DNA from 3 places in the Raoultella sp. genome. Region 1 is predicted to be linked to each of the others. Evidence: predicted binding sites of a transcription regulator. Region 1 holds the regulator's gene; each other region holds the start of a gene.
What was found. Region 1 encodes PurR, which represses purine synthesis genes. Its sites were predicted from a motif close to CANGCAAACGTTTGCNTG; they were not measured.
Positions count from the first base shown of each region.

Region 2: the regulator PurR is predicted to act here: its motif matches at 1,658-1,675, upstream of cvpA (colicin V production protein).
Region 3: the regulator PurR is predicted to act here: its motif matches at 5,284-5,301, upstream of purT (formate-dependent phosphoribosylglycinamide formyltransferase).

Region 1 covers NZ_JBCNNS010000080.1:9,448-18,238, reverse strand. Annotated here, with positions in the region: gene mdtK (MdtK family multidrug efflux MATE transporter) at 1-930, opposite strand, end outside; gene ACZAHD_RS14745 (riboflavin synthase subunit alpha) at 1,161-1,796, shown strand; gene cfa (cyclopropane fatty acyl phospholipid synthase) at 1,865-3,013, opposite strand; gene punC (purine nucleoside transporter PunC) at 3,310-4,494, opposite strand; gene punR (DNA-binding transcriptional activator PunR) at 4,604-5,515, shown strand; gene purR (HTH-type transcriptional repressor PurR) at 5,540-6,565, opposite strand; gene cydH (cytochrome bd-I oxidase subunit CydH) at 6,862-6,951, shown strand; gene ACZAHD_RS14715 (MFS transporter) at 7,115-8,281, shown strand; gene sodB (superoxide dismutase [Fe]) at 8,321-8,791, opposite strand, start outside.
Region 2 covers NZ_JBCNNS010000212.1:41-4,786, reverse strand. Annotated here, with positions in the region: partial or broken gene folC (bifunctional tetrahydrofolate synthase/dihydrofolate synthase) at 1-831, shown strand, start outside; gene dedD (cell division protein DedD) at 821-1,531, shown strand; gene cvpA (colicin V production protein) at 1,730-2,218, shown strand; gene purF (amidophosphoribosyltransferase) at 2,252-3,769, shown strand; gene ACZAHD_RS21565 (UbiX family flavin prenyltransferase) at 3,927-4,511, shown strand.
Region 3 covers NZ_JBCNNS010000019.1:8,757-17,547, forward strand. Annotated here, with positions in the region: gene zwf (glucose-6-phosphate dehydrogenase) at 1-1,291, shown strand, start outside; gene edd (phosphogluconate dehydratase) at 1,513-3,324, shown strand; gene ACZAHD_RS05075 (bifunctional 4-hydroxy-2-oxoglutarate aldolase/2-dehydro-3-deoxy-phosphogluconate aldolase) at 3,364-4,005, shown strand; gene purT (formate-dependent phosphoribosylglycinamide formyltransferase) at 4,066-5,244, opposite strand; gene ACZAHD_RS05085 (YebG family protein) at 5,380-5,808, shown strand; gene ACZAHD_RS05090 (tellurite resistance TerB family protein) at 5,906-6,592, shown strand; gene ptrB (oligopeptidase B) at 6,710-8,770, shown strand; gene exoX (exodeoxyribonuclease X) at 8,776-8,791, opposite strand, start outside.

The DNA of each region.
Region 1 (8,791 bases):
ATCAAGGGTGGAACCCTGTCCAAGACGGAAGCCGACGCGGATGGTGACCGCTGCCGCCAGCGAGAGGGGTAAAACGAACATCAGCGAGCTGAAGTTCAGGGCTATCTGATGGCCCGCGACATCCACAATCCCCAACGGAGAAACCAGCAGCGCAACGACGGCAAACAGAGTGACTTCGAAAAACAGCGCCAGCGCAATCGGCAGCCCCAACTGCACCAGGCGTTTAAGCACGCTGAAGTCCGGGCCGCTGAAGCCTTCTTTGCTACGGATATCGCGCATGGAGCGGGCGCGACGTACCCAGGAGATCATGCAGAAGAACATCACCCAGTAAACGGAGGCCGTCGCCACGCCGCAGCCGATGCCCCCCAGTTCAGGCATGCCGAAGTGGCCGTAGATAAAGATATAGTTCACGGGAATATTGACCAGCAGGCCGATAAATCCCATCACCATCCCCGGTTTAGTTTTCGCAAGGCCTTCGCATTGGTTACGTGCGACCTGGAAGAAGAGATAGCCGGGAACGCCCCACAGCAGTGCGCGAAGGTAGCCCACCGCTTTTTCGGCGAGGGCCGGGTCGATATTGTGCATCGAGCTGATGATGTATCCAGCGTTCCATAGCACCACCATGACCAGCAGCGAAACGAATCCTGCCAGCCAGAACCCCTGACGAACCTGATGTGCAATACGCTCGCGGCGACCGGAGCCGTTTAGCTGGGCGATAACCGGCGTCAGCGCCAGCAGCAGACCATGGCCAAAGAGAATGGCCGGTAGCCAGATAGAGGTCCCAATCGCGACGGCCGCCATATCGGTGGCGCTGTAGCCACCTGCCATCACGGTATCGACAAAGCCCATGGAGGACTGGGCGACCTGTGCGAGGATCACAGGAATGGCCAGTGCTAATAACTGACGCGCTTCAATAAAATACTTCTGCACGTGAACACCTTTATATTGTTGTTATTTTGAGACTAAAAAAGCCGCCGTAAATGGCAGCAAGAAGAAAGAGCAGAGGGGGTTTTCCAGTCTATTGTAGCGAGGATACGCCATTAAGCCAGTGAAAAAATGGTAGGGCACGATGCGCGCTGGCAACCTGTTTTGCCAACTGGTATTGTTCCCGGCAGGTATAACGGTAATGATACCGTCACGAAAGTCGACAGGAGTAAAGCATGTTTACTGGCATTGTACAGGGGACCGCGAAAGTGGTGTCCATCGATGAGAAACCCAATTTTCGCACTCATGTGGTAGAGCTGCCTGAGCATATGCTTGCCGGCATCGAGACCGGGGCATCGGTGGCACACAATGGTTGCTGCCTGACGGTCACCGAAATTAACGGTCCGCGCATCAGTTTTGATCTGATGAAAGAGACACTGCGTATTACCAACCTTGGCGCCGTACAGGTGGGGGACGTGGTAAACGTGGAACGAGCGGCAAAATTCAGCGATGAGATTGGCGGCCATCTGATGTCCGGTCACATTATGACCACCGCAGAAATCGTCAAGATCCTGACCTCGGAAAATAATCGCCAGATCTGGTTTAAGGTTCAGGACCCGACGCTGATGAAATATATCCTCTATAAAGGATTTATTGGTGTTGACGGGATCAGTCTGACGGTCGGTGAAGTGACACCGACGCGTTTTTGCGTGCATTTGATCCCGGAAACGCTGCAGCGCACCACGCTTGGCGTCAAAAAACTTGGCGACCGGGTGAATATCGAGATCGACCCGCAAACCCAGGCGGTGGTTGATACCGTGGAACGCGTACTGGCAGCAAAAGAAGCAGCCCAGCCGCTTGACGATGAATGATGGGGCGTTGATGCCGAATTAAGCGCGATGAAAGAAAAGGATATCCCCCGTTTTAACGGGGGATACTTTTAGCGGGCAACGCGAAGGCCGTTTTCCACTCCGCGAGAAAAGACCACCTGCCAGAGTTGAATATCACGCGCGCGAAATGCTCCCGCGCAGGCGTTCAGATAATAGCTAAACATACGTTTAAAACGTTCCGAATAGTTATCGGCGATATCGGGCCAACTGGTCAGAAAACGGTCGTACCAGGCCATCAGCGTGGTATCGTAATCGGCACCGATATTGTGCCAGTCTTCCATCACAAAATGGGATTCGCTGGCTTGTGCGATATGACGAACCGAAGGCAGACAACCGTTGGGGAAGATATATTTATTGATCCACGGATCGACATTGTGGTCCGTTTTTTGGGAGCCAATGGTGTGCAGTAAGAAACGGCCGTCAGGTTTCAAATTACGATCCACCACTTCAAAATAGGTGGCGTAATTTTTCGGTCCCACGTGTTCAAACATCCCGACGGAAACAATACGATCAAAGTGGTCGTGCAGGTCGCGATAATCCTGCAGCAAAATTGTGACATCTAACCCTTCGCATCGCTGCTGAGCCATTTTTTGCTGCTCGGCAGAAATGGTCACCCCGACCACGCTGACGTGATAATTTTTGGCCATATAATAAGCCAGTCCACCCCAGCCGCAGCCAATATCCAGCACCCGCATCCCCGGTTCCAACTGCAGCTTGCGGCAAATAAGATCTAATTTTGCCTCCTGTGCCTCTTCCAGCGATTGTGCCTCATTCCAGTACGCGCAGGAATATTGCATATACGGGTCGAGCATCCGGCTGAAAAGATCGTTGCCCAGATCGTAATGTTCTTTTCCGACAATCCAGGAACGCTTTTTACTTTGTAGATTAAACAGGCGAGCGCCCACGATGCGCAACGTATCTTTGAAATGATGCGGGAGTTGATTTTCCAGCCCGGCACGCAATACTTTATGGAAGAATATATCCAGCCGTTCGCAATCCCACCAGCCGTCCATATAACTTTCACCTAACCCCAGCGACCCTTCCTGTAAAACACGCTTAAAAAAGAGCGGATTGTTAATCCGCAGATCGGAGGGGGCGGGCCCATTGACTTCAATACCCGCGCGGCCGAGTAATTCGGTTGCAATTCGGTACCAGTCGTCGTCTGGTACGCTTACTTCTTCTATACACGATGAACTCATAGCTTCTCCATCACGCCCAAGTGATCAGAACCTTAAAACAGCGTAGACGCTTTTTTGGCTTTGTGAGAAATCTCACGGAATATCCGTGAAGCTGCTATCCGACGTAGAACAGAGGAAGGGTGATAACCCTTGCCGAAAGGCCTTCCATGGTGAAACGGGATGCATCCTGCTCCCGTTAATCTTAAAAAATAATTTATTTATGTGAAGCCGGATCCAGTATAGGCCGCTGAAATCAGGCTTTCAATAAAAATATATTAGCATGCTAATTACTGAGCCGTAACATCACTGAAATGTGTTTATGCATGTGACGATTCCGTGTTCAGGTAAGTGCTCTGACGTTGCATAAAATAGCCCAGTCCGGCCAGCACAATAGAGACCAGCATCACGCTGGTGGTGGTCTGCAGCGGCGTGGCAATCAGCGCGGAAACCAGCAGACTGGTCAGGAAACACAGGCCGAGTTGCAGCGTGTTTTGCAGCGCGGCGGCACGACCGGTCGCCTGCGGGAACGGCTTCAGCGCCTGGGCGACAACTATCGGGTAAATCCCGCCATTAACAATAGCCATCACGCAGAAGGGAATCATCACCGCAATAATTGAGGCATCCGCCACCATGCCAACCATCCAGGTTGCCGCCACGCTGACGGCGAAAATCACCAGCAGCCAGGGCAACAGTTGTTGACCCTGCCATTTCTGCAGCACCGCGCGGCACCCATAGCCACCGACTAAAAAGGCGATAGTCTGCGGGACATAGCTAAGACCAATGGCGGTTGGACCGTAGCCCATTTCATGGAGAATAAACGGCGACCCGGTCAACCAGGCAAAAAAGCTGGCGGAGCAGGCGGCGTAAATCAGTACGTTTCCGCTGTATTCGCGTGAGCGCAGCAGCGTCATAAAAGTCAGTTTTTCGCGGACGTCACCCTGCGGCCTGACGATCGGCTTCAGGCGTAGGGCGGGGACCATCAGCAGCAGGGCGATGGCAAAAAGGGTAGCAAAAATAGCCTGCCATTCCAGATGGGTGAGCAGCCAACTGCCGAGCAACGGTGCCAGCGCTGGCGATAAGCCCACCAGCGGCATAATGGTGGCGAAAATACGGTTAGTGTGCTGAGCGGGGTAATAATCCGTGACCATCGCCTGCCAGGTCACCGCTGCGGCACAGACGCCGATTGCCTGAATAAAGCGCAGCACCAGCATCAGGGTGGCATCACGCACCCACAGCATCCCCAGACAGCTGATAGCGAAGATAGCCAGCCCGGTCAGCAGAATTGGTTTACGTCCGTAGCGGTCCGAGAGCGGGCCCCAGAACAACTGTCCGATGGCGAAGCCGGCGAGGAACAGACTCAGGCTGGCGCTGACCGATGCCGCAGAGGTATTGAGATCCTGCTGAATAGCCGAAAAGGCCGGCAGATACATGTCGGTGGCCAGGAAACCCAGCACGCTGAGTCCCGCCAGCCACACTAAAAATCCTTTCCCGGGTTGTTGCATAACATTCTCTTATAGATGCAGATATGATGCCGCAGAGTGTAGGGAGTGCATTCTGGCTTGTGAAACGCTAATATTTGCTACATGCATTCAAAATTTTTGCAGGCAGAATATGTGGTCCGAATACTCACTCGAAGTTGTTGATGCTGTAGCCCGCAACGGCAGCTTTAGCGCAGCGGCGCAGGAACTGCACCGCGTACCTTCGGCGGTCAGTTATACTGTACGTCAGTTGGAAGAGTGGCTGGCGGTACCGCTGTTTGAACGCCGCCATCGCGATGTCGAATTGACCCCCGCCGGGCTCTGGTTTTTACAGGAAGGACGATCTGTTATCAAAAAAATGCAGATCACTCGCCAGCAGTGTCAGCAGATAGCCAACGGTTGGCGCGGTCAGCTGTCGATAGCCGTGGATGACATCGTTAAACCAGCCCGTATGCGGCAGATGATTGTCGATTTTTATCGTCACTTTCCGGATGTCGAGCTGATTGTTTTTCAGGAGGTCTTCAACGGCGTCTGGGACGCGCTGGCCGACGGACGCGTGGAACTGGCTATCGGAGCAACCCGTTCGATTCCGGTAGGGGGGCGCTACGCCTTTCGTGATATGGGGATGCTGAGCTGGGATTGCGTGGTGGCGAGCCATCATCCGCTGGCGCAGATGACCGGGCCGCTCAGCGATGACGTGTTGCGCAACTGGCCGTCGTTGGTCCGGGAAGATACCTCTCGCTCATTGCCGAAACGCACGACCTGGCTACTGGATAACCAGAAAAGGGTGGTGGTGCCGGACTGGGAATCATCGGCCACCTGCCTCTCGGCGGGATTGTGCGTAGGAATGGTGCCGAGCCATTTTGCTCGCCCCTGGATTGACCGTGGCGAATGGACCGTGCTGGCGCTGGAAAATCCGTTCCCGGACGCTGCGTGTTGCCTGACTTGGCAGCAGAGTGACGCCTCACCGGCCCTTTTGTGGCTGCTGGATTATCTGGGGGACAGTGAAACGTTAAACCGGGAGTGGCTACGGGCGCCGGAATAGACATAGCCGGCGCCGCACGATTGATTAGCGACGGTAATCGACGAACGGGCCGTCGACGACGGAGCGGCGCTCTACCAGTCGCGGGTGAACCTCGATCGACTGGGACTCTTCACGTTTGTTGACGATACGATCCATCAACATATTGAAGGCCGCTTCCCCCAGCGAATCTTTCGGCTGATGGATGGTGGTCAGCGCCGGGCTGAAATAGCGGGCGTTACGCACGTTATCATACCCGATCAGCGAAATGTCCTGCGGTACGCGCAGACCCATCTCATCCGCAGCACAGATTGCGCCCATCGCCATGATATCGCCGCCGCAGAAGACCGCCGTCGGGCGATGCTGCTGGCTGAGGATCTGCTGCATTGCACGGTAGCCGGATTCAGGCTCGAAGTCCCCCTGAACAATCCAGCTTTCCGGAACGGCAATCTGCGCTTCTTCCATGGCTTTCATAAAGCCGGCCAGGCGCCCGGCGCCGGTGTTACGTTCCAGCGGGCCAGGGATCACGCCGATCTCGCGGTGGCCGCGTTCGACCAGGTAGCGCCCGGCCATATAGCCGCCTTCGAAGGCGTTATCGATCACCGAATCGGTGAAGTCGGCTTTGGATTCACCCCAGTCCATGACCACCATCGGAATATGGCGGTACTCTTCCAGCATGCGGAGCACCGATTCCGGGTATTCAGAACACATAACCAGCATGCCGTCGACACGCTTTTGCGCCATCATCGACAGATAGGCCTGCTGTTTTTCGGGATCGTTCCACGCATTGCCCAAAATCAGAGTATAGCCTTTCTGGAAACAGCTCTTTTCTACAGATTCAATAATCTCAGCGAAATAGGCCGCTTCGCTGCTGGTGGCCAGCAGACCGATCGATTTGGTGTGATTAACCTTCAGGCTGCGAGCAACGGCGCTTGGAGAATAGTGCAGCTCTTTGATCGCCGCCCACACGGCGTTGCGGGTTTCTTCCGCCACGAAACGGGTTTTGTTAATTACATGTGATACTGTTGTAGTGGAAACGTTTGCGCGCTTCGCTACATCTTTAATTGTTGCCATTACTTCTCACTCCAGACCTTGACCTGATCGTCTGATTATCGATACGTAAACGTTTGCCTGTACACACCCTGAATACAATTTTCAACATTGCATCACGTCGGGAAAACGACACAGAACGACAGGAAGGGGTCAATGGCCGATACGCTTTCAAATTAGCGTGGGATTTTGTCCGATCTTGCGGCAAAGGGGAAGAGCAAAAATGTGCATCACCCTAAAACATGGAAGATTTTTGTGCGATATTGTGCAAAAATGAGCAAGCTCACTTTTCGTGTGGGGATAACTGGGGAGAAAAATTGATGGATACCGATTTAAAGTTTTCGCTGACGACAACGATTATTGTCCTGGGGCTCATCGTGGCCGCCGCCCTGACCGCGGTACTGCACTGATTTATCCGGGGGAGAGGCCCCTTTCCCCCGATATCCCGCCATTATTATCAATTTCGCAAAAATCTTTTGCCATTTCGTTTACTTTTGTTTTTTTGTGATTGATGTCATGCTTTTGACTTCTGATGAGATACCGTTGCCGATGACGGTCTGCTGGAGTCATTGAATGAAAATCAACTTTCCCTTGTTAGCGCTGGCGATAGGCGCGTTTGGTATTGGTACCACGGAGTTTTCCCCGATGGGGCTGCTGCCGGTGATTGCCAAAGGCGTCGACGTGTCAATTCCGGCGGCGGGAATGCTGATCAGTGCTTATGCGATCGGCGTGATGGTCGGGGCGCCGCTAATGACTTTGCTGCTCTCTCATCGCGCGCGCAGAAATGCACTGATTTTTCTGATGGCGATCTTCACGCTGGGTAACGTCCTCTCCTCAATGGCGCCGGATTACACTACGCTACTGATTTCACGCATTATCACCAGCCTTAACCACGGAGCTTTCTTCGGCCTCGGTTCGGTGGTTGCGGCGAGCGTGGTGCCGAAACACAAACAGGCCAGCGCGGTGGCGACCATGTTCATGGGGTTGACCATCGCTAATATTGGCGGCGTTCCGGCGGCGACATGGCTTGGCGAAACCATCGGCTGGCGGATGTCGTTCCTCGCGACGGCAGGTCTGGGACTGGTGGCGATGGTTAGCCTGTGGTTCTCGTTGCCTCAAGGCCGCGCTGGTGAACGTCCGAACGTAAAACAGGAGCTTTCCGTGCTGGTTCGTCCGCAGGTGCTCTCCGCGCTGCTGACGACTGTGCTGGGGGCCGGTGCCATGTTTACCCTCTACACCTATATTTCACCTGTACTGCATACCATTACGCACGCCTCGCCGCTGTTTGTCACCGCCATGCTGGTGTTGATTGGCGTCGGCTTTTCGCTGGGTAACTATCTGGGCGGTAAATTCGCCGACCGTTCCGTCTCCGGGACGCTGAAGGGATTTCTGCTGCTGCTGATGGTTATCATGCTGGCAATTCCGCTGCTGGCGCAGACGCAACTGGGGGCCGCTATCAGTATGGTAGTCTGGGGGGCGGCGACTTTCGCCGTGGTTCCGCCGCTGCAAATGCGGGTGATGCGGGTAGCCCATGAAGCGCCGGGGCTCTCTTCGTCGGTCAATATCGGGGCATTTAACCTCGGCAATGCGCTGGGCGCGGCAGCCGGCGGTGCGGTGATTTCCGGCGGGCTGGGCTATGCCTTTGTGCCGGTGATGGGGGCGATAATTGCCGGGGTGGCGCTGCTGCTGGTGCTGGTTGGCGGGCGTTCACAGCCGGAAGAGGCGTTGGTCGAACCGTAGGTATATTCGCAGAAGGGTTGCCCCTTCTGCGTTCGCGTTTTAGGCCGCCAGATTGGCCGCCACAAACTTCCAGTTTACCAGCGCCCAGAAGTGCGCCAGATAGTCAGGACGGGCGTTACGGTAGTCGATGTAATAGGCATGTTCCCAGACATCCACGGTCAGCAGCGGTTTGGCGTCGCCGGTCAGCGGCGTGCCAGCGTTGCTGGTGGAGACAATGCTCAGGCTGCCATCGGCATTTTTAACCAGCCATGTCCAGCCTGCACCAAAGTTCTTCGCTGCCGCGTCGGTAAATTTCGCTTTGAAGTCTGCGAAGCTGCCGAAGGACTGATTGATGGCAGTCGCCAGCTCACCTTCCGGCTCGCCGCCCGCATTCGGCGCGAGGCAGTTCCAGTAGAATGTATGGTTCCAGACCTGGGCCGCATTGTTAAAGATACCACCTTCGGAAGCGCGGACGATCGCTTCTAAAGATTGACCTTCAAACTCGGTGCCTTTGATCAGGTTATTGAGGTT
Region 2 (4,746 bases), on a different contig from region 1:
GTTGGTCTCGGCGGGCGCCTTGATGCCACCAATATCGTCGATGCTGATGTGGCGGTGGTGACCAGCATTGCCCTGGATCATACTGATTGGCTGGGGCCGGATCGGGAAAGCATTGGCCGTGAGAAGGCCGGTATTTTCCGTGCTGCTAAACCTGCCATCGTTGGCGAGCCGGAGATGCCCCATACTACTGCTGAAGTGGCCGCCGGGAAAGGCGCGATGCTTCTGCGACGCGATGTCGACTGGCGCTATGTCGCCGATGCGCAGACGTGGTCATTCAGCGACGGGGAGGGGACTCTGGTGGATTTACCGTTGCCGCAGATTCCAATGCCGAATGCGGCAACGGCGCTGGCAGCGCTGCGAGCCAGCCGACTTAAGCTGAGCGATCGGGCGATTCGCGACGGTATTAAACAGGCCATGCTGCCGGGACGTTTTCAGATAATCCGCGAAGCGCCGCGCGTTATTCTTGATGTGGCGCATAACCCCCATGCGGCCGCCTGGCTCGCCGGACGTCTCAAAAGCCTGTCGAAAACGGGGCGCGTGCTGGCGGTTGTTGGTATGCTGCATGATAAAGATATTGCTGGCACGCTGGCAAACCTGACGGCGGAAGTGGATAGCTGGTACTGTGCGCCTCTGGAAGGGCCGCGCGGTGCAACGGCACAACAGCTGCAGGAGCATTTACGCGCAGGAAAAGCTTACGCCAATGTGGCTCAGGCCTGGCATGCGGCAATGGCCGATGCCAGACCGGAAGATACGGTGCTGGTGTGTGGTTCATTCCATACGGTGGCGCATGTAATGGAAGAAATAGAGGCGGGGAGAATCGGTGGCGAGTAAGTTTCAGAACCGTTTAGTCGGGACGATTGTGCTGGTCGCGCTGGGGGTGATTATCCTCCCGGGTCTGCTTGACGGTCAGAAAAAGCATTATCAGGACGAATTCGCGGCAATTCCACTGGTGCCAAAACCGGGCGACCGCGATGAGCCGGATATGCTCCCGGCGGCGACTCAGGCACTTCCGGCTCAGCCGCCGGAGGGCGCGGCTGAAGAGGTCAGAGCGGGAGACGCCGCTGCACCGTCATTGGATCCGTCGCGCATCCCGGTTAACAGCAACAGTTTCGATGATGTACAGGAGCCGGTTGTTGCGCCGAAGCCGCAGCCCAAACCACAGGCTCAACCTCAACCTCAATCTAAACCGCAGCCCCAGTCGCCGAAGCCGGTTGAGAAGCCGCAGTCGCAGCAACAAACCGTTGCTCAGACGCAGCCGACGAAACCGGCAGAGATACCTGCTCCGACCGGTAAAGCCTATGTGGTGCAGCTTGGCGCGCTGAAGAATGCGGATAAGGTCAATGAAATCGTCGGTAAGCTACGTTCCTCCGGCTTTAAGGTCTACACGTCGCCTTCGACACCGGTTCAGGGTAAAATTACCCGTATTCTGGTCGGCCCCGACGCTTCAAAAGATAAACTGAAAGGGCAGCTTGGCGACCTGAAACAGCTCTCCGGCCTGAGCGGTGTGGTCATGGGATATAGCCCCAACTAATCTTCCCCCTCTCCGCGCTGGTGAGGGGGAAAGCTCCTGTCTGACGCGCTTTCAGGAGGCGAAAGACAGCATGGCGTTGAATGTTTTTTCAGCGCCATTTTTATTTCTGTAGGGCACGGAAATCCCTACGCAAACGTTTTCTTTTTCTGTTAGAATGCGCCCCGAACCGGACGACAGGGCGTAAATCGTGGGATGTTTATGGTCTGGATTGATTACGTCATTATAGCGGTGATTGGTTTTTCCTGTCTGGTAAGCCTGATCCGCGGCTTTATTCGTGAAGCGTTATCGCTGGTAACCTGGGGATGCGCTTTCTTTGTTGCCAGCCATTACTACACTTATCTGGCTGTCTGGTTCACGGGTTTTGAAGACGAAATGGTCCGCAATGGGATTGCTATCGCGATATTGTTTATCGCAACGCTTATCGTTGGCGCCATCGTTAACTATGTGATTGGCGCACTGGTTGAGAAAACGGGCCTGTCGGGTACCGACAGGGTGTTAGGGATCTGTTTTGGCGCCCTGCGTGGCGTGCTGATTGTCTCTGCGATTCTGTTCTTTCTCGATAGCTTTACCGGTATGGCGAAAAGCGAAGACTGGCAAAAGTCAGAGCTTATCCCGCAGTTCAGTTTCGTTATCAGATGGTTTTTTGACTATCTGCAAAGCTCGTCAAGTTTCTTGCCCAAAGCATAAGCGTTGGGATGTGGCTGAACGAGGAAAAGACGTATGTGCGGTATTGTCGGTATCGCCGGTGTTATGCCGGTAAACCAGTCGATTTATGACGCGTTAACGGTGCTTCAGCATCGTGGCCAGGATGCCGCAGGCATCATCACTATTGATGCAAATAATTGTTTCCGTTTGCGTAAGGCCAACGGACTGGTGAGTGACGTTTTCGAAGCTCGCCATATGCAGCGTATGCAGGGCAATATGGGTATTGGCCATGTTCGCTATCCTACGGCGGGCAGCTCAAGTGCCTCCGAGGCACAGCCTTTTTATGTCAACTCACCGTATGGTATTACGTTGGCGCACAATGGCAATCTGACCAATGCGCACGAGCTGCGTAAGAAGCTGTTTGAAGAAAAACGCCGCCATATCAACACCACCTCCGATTCTGAAATCCTGCTCAACATCTTCGCCAGCGAGCTGGATAACTTCCGTCATTATCCGCTGGAAGCGGATAACATTTTTGCCGCGATTGCTGCGACGAATCGTCAAATCCGCGGCGCTTATGCCTGTGTGGCGATGATCATTGGTCACGGTATGGTTGCCTTCCGCGATCCGAACGGCATTCGTCCTCTGGTGTTGGGGAAACGTGATGTTGGCGATGGCCGTACCGAGTATATGGTGGCCTCCGAAAGCGTGGCGCTCGATACCCTTGGCTTCGAATTCCTGCGCGATGTGGCGCCGGGTGAAGCGGTCTATATTACCGAGAAGGGCCAGCTGTTTACCCGCCAGTGCGCTGAGAATCCGGTCAGCAACCCGTGCCTCTTTGAGTACGTCTATTTTGCTCGCCCGGACTCGTTTATCGACAAGATTTCCGTCTACAGTGCCCGTGTCAATATGGGCACTAAGTTGGGCGAGAAGATTGCCCGCGAATGGGAAGATCTGGATATCGACGTGGTGATTCCGATTCCGGAAACCTCCTGCGATGTCGCGCTGGAAATTGCCCGTATCCTCGATAAACCTTATCGCCAGGGTTTCGTAAAAAACCGTTACGTTGGCCGGACATTCATCATGCCGGGTCAGCAGCTGCGCCGGAAGTCGGTGCGTCGTAAGCTCAATGCAAACCGCGCTGAGTTCCGCGACAAAAACGTGCTACTGGTGGATGACTCCATCGTGCGTGGTACCACCTCGGAGCAGATTATCGAGATGGCGCGCGAAGCCGGTGCGAAAAAAGTTTATCTGGCTTCCGCTGCGCCAGAGATTCGTTTCCCGAACGTTTACGGCATTGATATGCCGACGGCAACCGAGCTTATTGCCCACGGTCGCGAAGTGGACGAAATCCGCCAGATCATCGGCGCTGATGGCCTTATCTTCCAGGATCTGAACGATCTGATTGATGCCGTGCGTGCGGAAAACCCGGATATTCAACAGTTTGAATGTTCGGTATTTAACGGCGTGTACGTCACCAGGGATGTGGACCAACAGTACCTTGATTATCTCGATTCCTTACGTAATGACGATGCGAAAGCGGTGCAGCGTCAGAACGAAGTGGAAAACTTAGAGATGCATAACGAAGGCTAAGCCACACCTTTGTTATCAAAGCCCGCCATCGTCAGATTGCGGGCTTTTTGCTTTGCGGGCCCCGAAAGCACGGCTTCACGCTTAGCGGGCCGCAAGGCTTGCGTCCGGTGCTATAATCCGGCAAAGTCTGCCCCATTCGGTGGAAGAGGCAATCAGCGTGAAACGACTTATTATTGGTATCTCCGGCGCCAGCGGCGCCATTTACGGTGTACGATTGCTGCAGATTTTACGCGATGTGCCTGATGTCGAGACGCATCTGATCATGAGTCAGGCAGCGCGGCAGACGTTGGCGCTGGAGACCAGGTATTCCCTGCGGGAAGTGCAGGCCCTGGCTGATGTGGTTCATGATGCGCGTGATATCGCCGCCAGTATCTCGTCGGGGTCGTTTAAGACTGTCGGAATGGCGATATTGCCTTGTTCCGTGAAAACGCTTTCCGGCATTGTTCACAGCTATACCGATGGTCTGCTGACCCGCGCGGCGGACGTGGTCCTTAAAGAGCGTCGCCCGCTGGTTTTGTGCGTTCGGGAAACGCCGTTCCATCTTGGGCATCTGCGCCTGCTGGTGCAGGCCGCGGAGATGGGCGCGGTGATCATGCCGCCGGTTCCGGCCTTCTACCATCGCCCGCAAACCCTCGATGATGTGATTAACCAGACGGTCAACCGGGTCATCGATCAGTTCGATATTACCCTCCCCCAGGATCTCTTTACCCGTTGGCAGGGGCCTTCTGACGCACTAAAGTAGTGCGTATCGTCAACTTTTGCGTCTCCGCAGTGCAATTTTGTCGCCTCGATCAAATCCTCGACATTTAATTTGTTTTTTTGCGTTTGGCCACTGCGGTTTGTCCGTCAATGCTGCTATCTTCCCTCTCAAGACAATCCTGCAACTTTATATTAACAAATTTAACACTGTTTCCAGCACGTACTGAGAAGATGGCATAAAACCTGCAGGATGAGTCGGCTACACACATAACGAAACA
Region 3 (8,791 bases), on a different contig from region 1:
ACGTGAAGCGCTTGAAACCTTCATGAAGGAAAAGATTGATGAAGGTTTGTGGGATACCCTGAGCGGACGTCTGGATTTTTGTAACCTCGATGTGAACGATACCAAAGCGTTTTCCCGTCTGGGTAAAATGCTGGATCAGGAAAAACGCGTCACCATCAACTATTTCGCGATGCCGCCGAGCACCTTTGGCGCCATTTGCAAAGGCCTTGGTGAAGCCAAACTGAACGCTAAACCTGCGCGCGTGGTGATGGAAAAACCGCTGGGGACCTCTCTGGAGACTTCTCGTGAAATCAACGACCAGGTCGGCGAATTCTTCGAAGAGTGCCAGGTTTACCGTATTGATCATTATCTCGGTAAAGAAACGGTGCTCAACCTGCTGGCGCTGCGCTTTGCGAACTCCCTGTTTGTCAATAACTGGGACAGCCGCACGATTGACCACGTTGAAATTACCGTCGCAGAAGAGGTGGGTATCGAAGGCCGCTGGGGTTACTTCGATCAGGCCGGGCAAATGCGCGACATGATTCAGAACCACCTGCTGCAGATCCTGTGCATGATCGCGATGTCGCCGCCTTCAGACCTCAGTGCCGACAGCATTCGTGATGAAAAAGTAAAAGTGTTGAAGTCGCTGCGCCGTATCGATCGTTCCAACGTGCGTGAGAAAACAGTCCGCGGTCAGTACACCGCCGGCTTCGCCCAAGGGAAAAAAGTCCCGGGCTACCTCGAAGAAGAGGGGGCGAACAAATCCAGCAATACCGAGACCTTCGTGGCTATTCGCGTGGATATCGATAACTGGCGCTGGGCTGGCGTGCCGTTCTACCTGCGTACCGGTAAACGTCTGCCGACCAAATGTTCTGAAGTTGTGGTTTATTTCAAAACCCCAGAGCTGAACCTGTTTAAAGAGAACTGGCAGGAGTTGCCGCAGAACAAGCTGACGATTCGTCTGCAGCCGGATGAGGGGGTGGATATTCAGGTCCTCAATAAAGTGCCGGGTCTTGACCATAAACACAATCTGCAGATAACCAAGCTGGATCTGAGCTATTCGGAGACCTTCAACCAGACTCACCTGGCGGATGCCTATGAGCGTCTGTTGCTGGAAACCATGCGCGGTATTCAGGCGCTGTTCGTGCGTCGCGATGAGGTCGAAGAGGCGTGGAAGTGGGTTGACTCCATTACTGAAGCCTGGGCTGCCGATCGCGATGCGCCGAAGCCCTATCAGGCAGGCACTTGGGGGCCGGTCGCCTCCGTGGCGATGATCACCCGTGACGGTCGTTCCTGGAACGAATTTGAATAGTCGGGGCGTAATCCGGATAAGTGATTTTACCGGTAACATGATCTGACGCAGCAAGTCGCATAATTTTTGCTCTTTTATGCCCCGGGAGGATTCACCCCCGGGGCTTTTTTTATTACACTGCGAACAGATATTTTGCCGCTGAGCTGCAGTTTTGGTGCCTTTCATCTTTTAAGACGTTGCTAACATGCTGTGGTCGGACAGATAAAAATTCAGGAGCCTTTATGAATTCGAAAATGTTACGGGTAACAAATCGCATTATCGAACGGTCGCGTGATACCCGCACCGCCTACCTCGCACGAATTAACCAGGCGAAGACGGATACCGTCCATCGCGCACAGTTGGCGTGCGGTAATCTTGCTCACGGCTTTGCTGCCTGTCAGTCGGATGATAAAGCTTCGCTGAAAAGCATGTTGCGTAACAATATCGCCATCATTACTTCTTACAACGACATGCTGTCAGCTCACCAGCCCTATGAGTATTACCCGGATATCATCCGCAAAGCGTTGCATTCGGTGAATGCCGTAGGCCAGGTGGCGGGTGGGGTACCGGCGATGTGTGATGGTGTCACCCAGGGGCAGGACGGGATGGAACTCTCTCTCCTGAGCCGCGAAGTGATTGCAATGTCGGCCGCTATCGGCCTGTCGCATAACATGTTCGACGGCGCGCTGTATCTGGGCGTATGTGACAAAATCGTCCCCGGACTGACGATGGCCGCGCTCTCCTTCGGCCACCTGCCGTCAGTATTCGTACCGTCTGGCCCGATGGCCAGCGGTCTGCCAAATAAAGAAAAAGTGCGCATTCGTCAACTGTATGCCGAGGGTAAAGTCGATCGGATGGCGCTTCTGGAGTCTGAGGCGGCGTCCTACCACGCGCCGGGTACCTGCACATTTTACGGTACGGCGAACACCAACCAGATGGTGGTGGAATTTATGGGCATGCAGCTCCCGGGTTCATCGTTTGTGCATCCGGATGCCGAACTGCGCCAGGCGCTGACCGCCGCCGCCGCACGCCAGGTGACGCGCATGACCGGTAACGGTAATGAATGGATGCCGTTAGGCAAACTGATTGATGAGAAGGTGGTGGTGAACGGGATTGTTGCGCTGTTGGCAACCGGCGGTTCGACCAACCATACGATGCACCTGGTGGCGATGGCTCGCGCGGCGGGCATTATCATTAACTGGGATGATTTCTCGGATCTTTCCGACGTTGTGCCGCTGCTGGCGCGCCTTTACCCGAACGGTCCTGCGGATATTAACCATTTCCAGGCCGCGGGCGGCGTACCGGTTCTTATACGTGAGCTGCTGAAAGGCGGCCTGCTGCACGAAGATGTCAACACCGTGGCCGGTTTTGGTCTCTCCCGTTACACCATGGAGCCGTGGCTGAATAACGGCGAGCTGGACTGGCGCGAAGGGGCGACGGCGCCATTAGACGATCAGGTCATTGCGACTTTCAACAAGCCATTCTCTCGCCATGGCGGGACGAGAGTGCTGAGCGGTAACCTGGGGCGCGCAGTGATGAAAACCTCGGCCGTACCGGTTGAGAACCAAATTATTGAGGCGCCGGCGGTGGTGTTTGAAAGCCAGCACGACGTTTTGCCTGCTTTCGAAGCCGGACTGCTGGATAAGGATTGCGTGGTGGTTGTTCGCCATCAGGGGCCAAAAGCGAACGGCATGCCAGAATTACATAAACTTATGCCGCCACTTGGTGTATTATTGGACCGCCGTTTCAAAATTGCGCTGGTTACCGATGGTCGACTCTCCGGCGCATCAGGCAAGGTCCCGTCAGCAATCCACGTTACGCCTGAAGCGTACGATGGCGGCCTGCTGGCAAAAGTACGTGATGGCGATATCATCCGCGTTAACGGGCAGACGGGCGACCTGACGCTGCTGGTGGATGACGCTGAACTGGCCGCACGCCAGCCGCATGTTCCTGACCTCAGCGGTTCGCGTGTCGGGAGCGGCAGGGAAATGTTTGCAGCGCTGCGTGAAAAACTCTCCGGAGCAGAACAGGGCGCAACCTGCATCACTTTTTAAGACGATACAATTTGTAGATCTGGCGAGAGAGAAACTCTGATGAAAAACTGGAAAACAACTGCAGAAGCAATCCTCACCAACGGCCCGGTTGTCCCGGTGATCGTGGTGAAAAAGCTGGAACACGCTGTGCCGATGGCCAAAGCGTTGGTTGCTGGCGGCGTGCGTGTACTGGAGGTCACGCTGCGTACCGAATGTGCAATTGATGCGATCCGCGTGATTGCGAAAGAAGTGCCGGAGGCGATTGTCGGTGCAGGTACCGTCACAAACGTAGAGCAACTGAAAGCGGTCACCGAGGCTGGCGCGCAGTTTGCTATTAGCCCAGGTCTGACCGAGTCCCTGCTGAAAGCCGCGACTGAAGAAGGGACCATCCCGCTGATCCCGGGTATCAGCACCGTCTCTGAACTGATGCTGGGCATGCAGTATGGCCTGAAAGAGTTTAAATTCTTCCCGGCAGAAGCAAACGGTGGCGTGAAAGCGCTGCAGGCGATTGGCGGTCCGTTCGCGCATATCCGTTTCTGCCCGACTGGCGGGATCTCTCCGGCAAACTACCGCGACTACCTGGCACTGAACAGCGTGCTGTGCATCGGCGGCTCCTGGCTGGTTCCGGCGGATGCACTGGAAGCAGGCGATTACGACCGTATCACCAACATCGCTCGCGAAGCGGTTGAAGGCGCGAAGTAATTTTCACGCCCTGAACAATGGCAAAATCCAGACCCGGTCGCGTTGACGCAACCGGGTTTTTTATCCCTGAACCAGCACGGCTGACGCAGCGGCTTTCGCGCGCGCCACCGCCTCCTCGACGCTATCGGCGACGGCCAGTGTGACGCCCAGTCGACGAGAACCGTCAATATCCGGTTTACCGAACAGGCGTAGCTGCAGTCCCGCCCCTACCGCGCCCTGAAGATTGCTAAAGGTGACGTTCTGGCTGGTGAGCTGCGGCAGAATGACCGCGGAGGCTGCCGGACCATACTGGCGGATCGCGCCAACCGGCAGACCGAGAAAAGCGCGAACGTGCAGGGCAAATTCTGAGAGATCCTGGGAAATCAGCGTCACCATCCCGGTGTCGTGTGGGCGAGGGGAGACTTCACTGAAAATCACGTCATCGCCGCAGACGAACAGCTCCACACCAAACAGACCGTAGCCGCCGAGCGCCAGCACGACTTTGCTGGCAATCTCCTGTGCACGGGCCAACGCCTGCTCGCTCATCTGCTGCGGCTGCCAGGATTCGCGGTAATCACCATCCTCCTGACGATGGCCGACCGGCGCACAGAAATGGACGCCGTCGACCGCACTGACGGTAAGCAGGGTAATTTCAAAGTCGAAATTCACCACCCCCTCAACGATAACCCGACCGGCGCCAGCACGACCGCCTTGTTGCGCGTAGCGCCAGGCCTCAGCCGACTGGTCAGAGTGACGAATAAAGCTCTGGCCTTTACCAGAAGAGCTCATGACCGGCTTCACAATGCACGGAAGCCCAATCTCCGCGACGGCCTCGCGGAAGGTCGCTTCGCTGTCGGCAAACCGGTACGCCGAGGTGGGGAGCAGCAACTCCTCCGCGGCCAGACGGCGAATCCCTTCGCGATTCATGGTCAGTTTCGCCGCGCGGGCGGTAGGGACGACTTTCTGCCCGGCCCGCTCCAGCTCCACCAGCATATCCGTGGCAATAGCTTCAATTTCCGGCACGATAAAGTCGGGTTTTTCTTGCGCAATCAGTGCGCGCAGCGTTTCACCGTGCAGCATGTTGATGACGTGCGAACGGTGCGCTACCTGCATTGCTGGCGCATCGGGGTAGCGGTCGACCGCGATGGTTTCAATACCCAGCCGCTGGCACTCAATAGCGACTTCTTTACCCAGTTCGCCGGAACCTAACAACATCACTCGCGTCGCTGCCGGACGCAGCGCTGTGCCTAATAACGTCATGACTCTTTTCCACAGTAAAAAAACATGCGTCGCATTATAAACGAAAACGTTTGCGTCTGTCTTTATGACTGTTGGTTGAGTCCCGGGTGAAAATTTGCTATACTGTATAAAAATACAGTATAAAGGGGCTGCACAATGGCGGTTGAAATTAAATATGTGGTGATCCGCGAAGGTGAGGAAAAGATGTCGTTTACCAGCAAAAAAGAGGCCGATGCTTACGACAAAATGCTCGATCTTGCCGAGGTCCTCAACGACTGGCTGGTAGAGTGCCCGCTGACATTAGATGAAACCCAGCGCGATGAAATGGCAATGTGGCTGGCGGAACGCAAAGAGACATTGCACCACATTCTGAGGTCAGGAAAACTCCCGGAAGCGGAAGCGGAAGCGGAAGCGGAAGCGGAAGCGGAAGCGGAAGCGGAAGCGGAAGCGGAAGAAGATACGAGCGGCCAGGTTTCCCTGGATGAGAGCTCCGCGGCTGAAACCTCAGAGGCTCTGGCGGAGGGGGCGAGCGAGCCGCCCGCGGCAACCGTGCTCGCAAAATCGCGCAAGCCGAAGGCCGCCTGAGTCCGGCCGAATTTGCGCATCTTTAGCTGCACATAACATTTCCTGACATCTCGTCGTTTAGGCTGATGACATCGCGTAATCAGTAACGAGGGAAATCATGGCTAACTGGCTTAATCAACTCCAGTCCCTGCTGGGCCAACAGGGACCATCTTCCTCATCAGGCGAGCGGCAGGATGGTAAAAGCTTTCTCCTGCCCGGCGCGCTGGGCGGCCTGGCAGGGTTGCTGGTGGCCAGTAAGTTATCGCGCAAGCTACTGGCCAAATATGGCACCAGCGCACTGCTGGTTGGCGGCGGTGCGCTGGCGGGAAGCGTACTGTGGAATAAGTATCAGCAGAAAATGCGGGAAAATTCCCCGGCACAATCTGTCTTTTCCCCTGCGCAACCCGACAGGGCGTCAACCTCGCCAGCCTCCGGGCTTGATGCGCGCAGTGAACGGCTCATTCTGGCGCTGGTGTTTGCCGCTAAAAGCGATGGGCACATCGATGACAGCGAACGGGCACATATCGAAGAGCAGCTACGCGCCGCTGATATTGCCGTACAGGGGCGCGTATTGATCGATCGTGCCCTGGCGCAGCCGCTTGACCCGCAGCGCCTGGCGCAGAGCATCGACAACGAGCAAGAGGCGCTGGAAATCTATTACATCAGCTGTGCGGCGATCGATATCGACCATTTTATGGAGCGGAGCTATCTCAACGCCCTTGGTGAGGCTTTAGGCCTCCCGCCGGAAGTGCGCGCCGACATCGAACAGGATATCCAGGCACAAAAACAGGCGCTTTCTACCTAAATCAGCAGGTTTTGCTTGCAACGTGGGCCACTTTTGCCACCCTTATATACACGCCATCCTTCAAGCCGCTTCTTGAATGATTTTGTGTATGAAATACAGGATGCAGAAGACCAAAAGATGCCACCAAAAGCAAAACGAATCCCTCACGCCATGATCCTTCATGGCGATACCCGTATCGATAATTACTTCTGGCTGCGCGACGACGAGCGTTCGCGGCCTGAAGTGCTTGATTATCTTCGTGAAGAAAATGCGTACGGACAGCAGGTCATGTCCACTCAACGTAACCTGCAGGAGCGGGTACTAAAAGAGATTATTGACCGTATCCCGCCGCGCGAAGTCTCCGCACCCTACAGCAAAAATGGCTACCGCTATCGTCAGGTATATGAGCCGGGCTGTGAATACGCTATCTATCAGCGTCAGTCGGTGCTGAAAGAGGCGTGGGATGAATGGGACGTGCTGCTCGATAGCAACCAGCGCGCGGCGCAGAGCGAATTCTATACTCTCGGTGGACTGGGCATTTCGCCGGATAACACGATTATGGCGCTGGCAGAGGATTATCTCTCCCGAAGGCAGTATGGCCTGCGCTTGTGCAATCTGCAAAATGGCGAATGGTATCCTGAAGTACTGGAAAACGTTTCGCCGGAATTTGCCTGGAGCAATGATTCGCAAACGTTGTGGTATGTCCGTAAGCATCCGACGACGCTACTGCCTTATCAGGTCTGGCGGCATACCGTGGGCACGTCGCCGTTTTCCGATGTGCTGGTCTATGAGGAGAAGGATGAAACCTTCTACGTCAGCCTCCATACGACCACCTCCCGGCAATTCGCCGTGATCTATCTTGCCAGCGCGACAACCAGTGAAGTGCGGTTACTGAATACCGAGATGCCGGATGCGGAACCGGTATGTTTCCTGCCGCGACGTAAAGATCATGAGTACAGTCTCGATCACTACCAGCATGCCTTTTATCTTCGTTCCAACCGCGAGGGGAAAAACTTCGGTCTCTATCGTACCCATGAGCGCGACGAGCAGCTGTGGGAGACGCTGATCGCGCCGCGCCAGGATGTGATGCTCGAGGGATTCGCCCTGTTTACCGACTGGTTGGTGGTCGAGGAGCGCCAGCGCGGGTTAACCAGCCTGCGCCAGATTAACCGCAAGACCCGGGAAGCGGTTGGGATCGCCTTTGATGATCCGGCCTACGTGACCTGGCTTGCCTATAATCCGGAACCGGAAACTTCGCGCTTGCGCTACGGATACTCATCCATGACCACGCCGGATACGCTCTTTGAGCTGGATATGGATACCGGTGAGCGGCGGGTACTGAAACAGCAGGAAGTGAAAGGGTTTGATGCCAGTCATTATCGCAGCGAACATCTGTGGATTGAGGCCCGTGATGGCGTGGCGGTCCCTGTTTCGTTGGTCTATCAGCGTGAGCATTTCCGCAAGGGCATCAGCCCACTGCTGGTCTATGCCTACGGGTCGTACGGCGCCAGTGAAGATGCTGATTTCAGCGCCAGCCGGTTGAGCCTGCTCGATCGTGGTTTTGTGTTTGCGATTGCCCACGTTCGCGGTGGCGGTGAATTAGGGCAGCAGTGGTACGAAGACGGCAAGTTCCTGTGTAAGAAAAATACCTTTAACGATTATCTCGATGTCTGCGATGCGCTGCTGGCGCAGGGGTATGGCAACCCTCGCCTGTGCTATGGCATGGGCGGCAGCGCGGGCGGTATGTTAATGGGCGTCGCCATCAATGAGCGGCCAGAGCTGTTTCACGGCGTGGTGGCTCAGGTTCCGTTTGTGGATGTCCTCACCACGATGCTGGACGAGTCTATTCCGCTGACGACCGGGGAGTTTGAAGAGTGGGGAAATCCACAGGACGAAGAGTACTATCGCTACATGAAGAGCTACAGCCCTTACGATGGCGTCACGGCGCAGGCCTATCCCCATCTGCTGGTTACCACTGGCCTGCACGATTCCCAGGTGCAATATTGGGAACCGGCAAAATGGGTGGCGAAGCTGCGCGAACTGAAAACGGACGATAACCTGCTACTGCTTTGCACCGATATGGATTCAGGGCACGGAGGGAAGTCGGGGCGCTTTAAAAGCTATGAAGGGGTGGCGCTGGAGTTCGCCTTTCTGATTGGCCTGGCGCAGGGGACATTACCCGGCCAGGCGGACGTTTAGCGTCGCTACTCCCCGAGATAG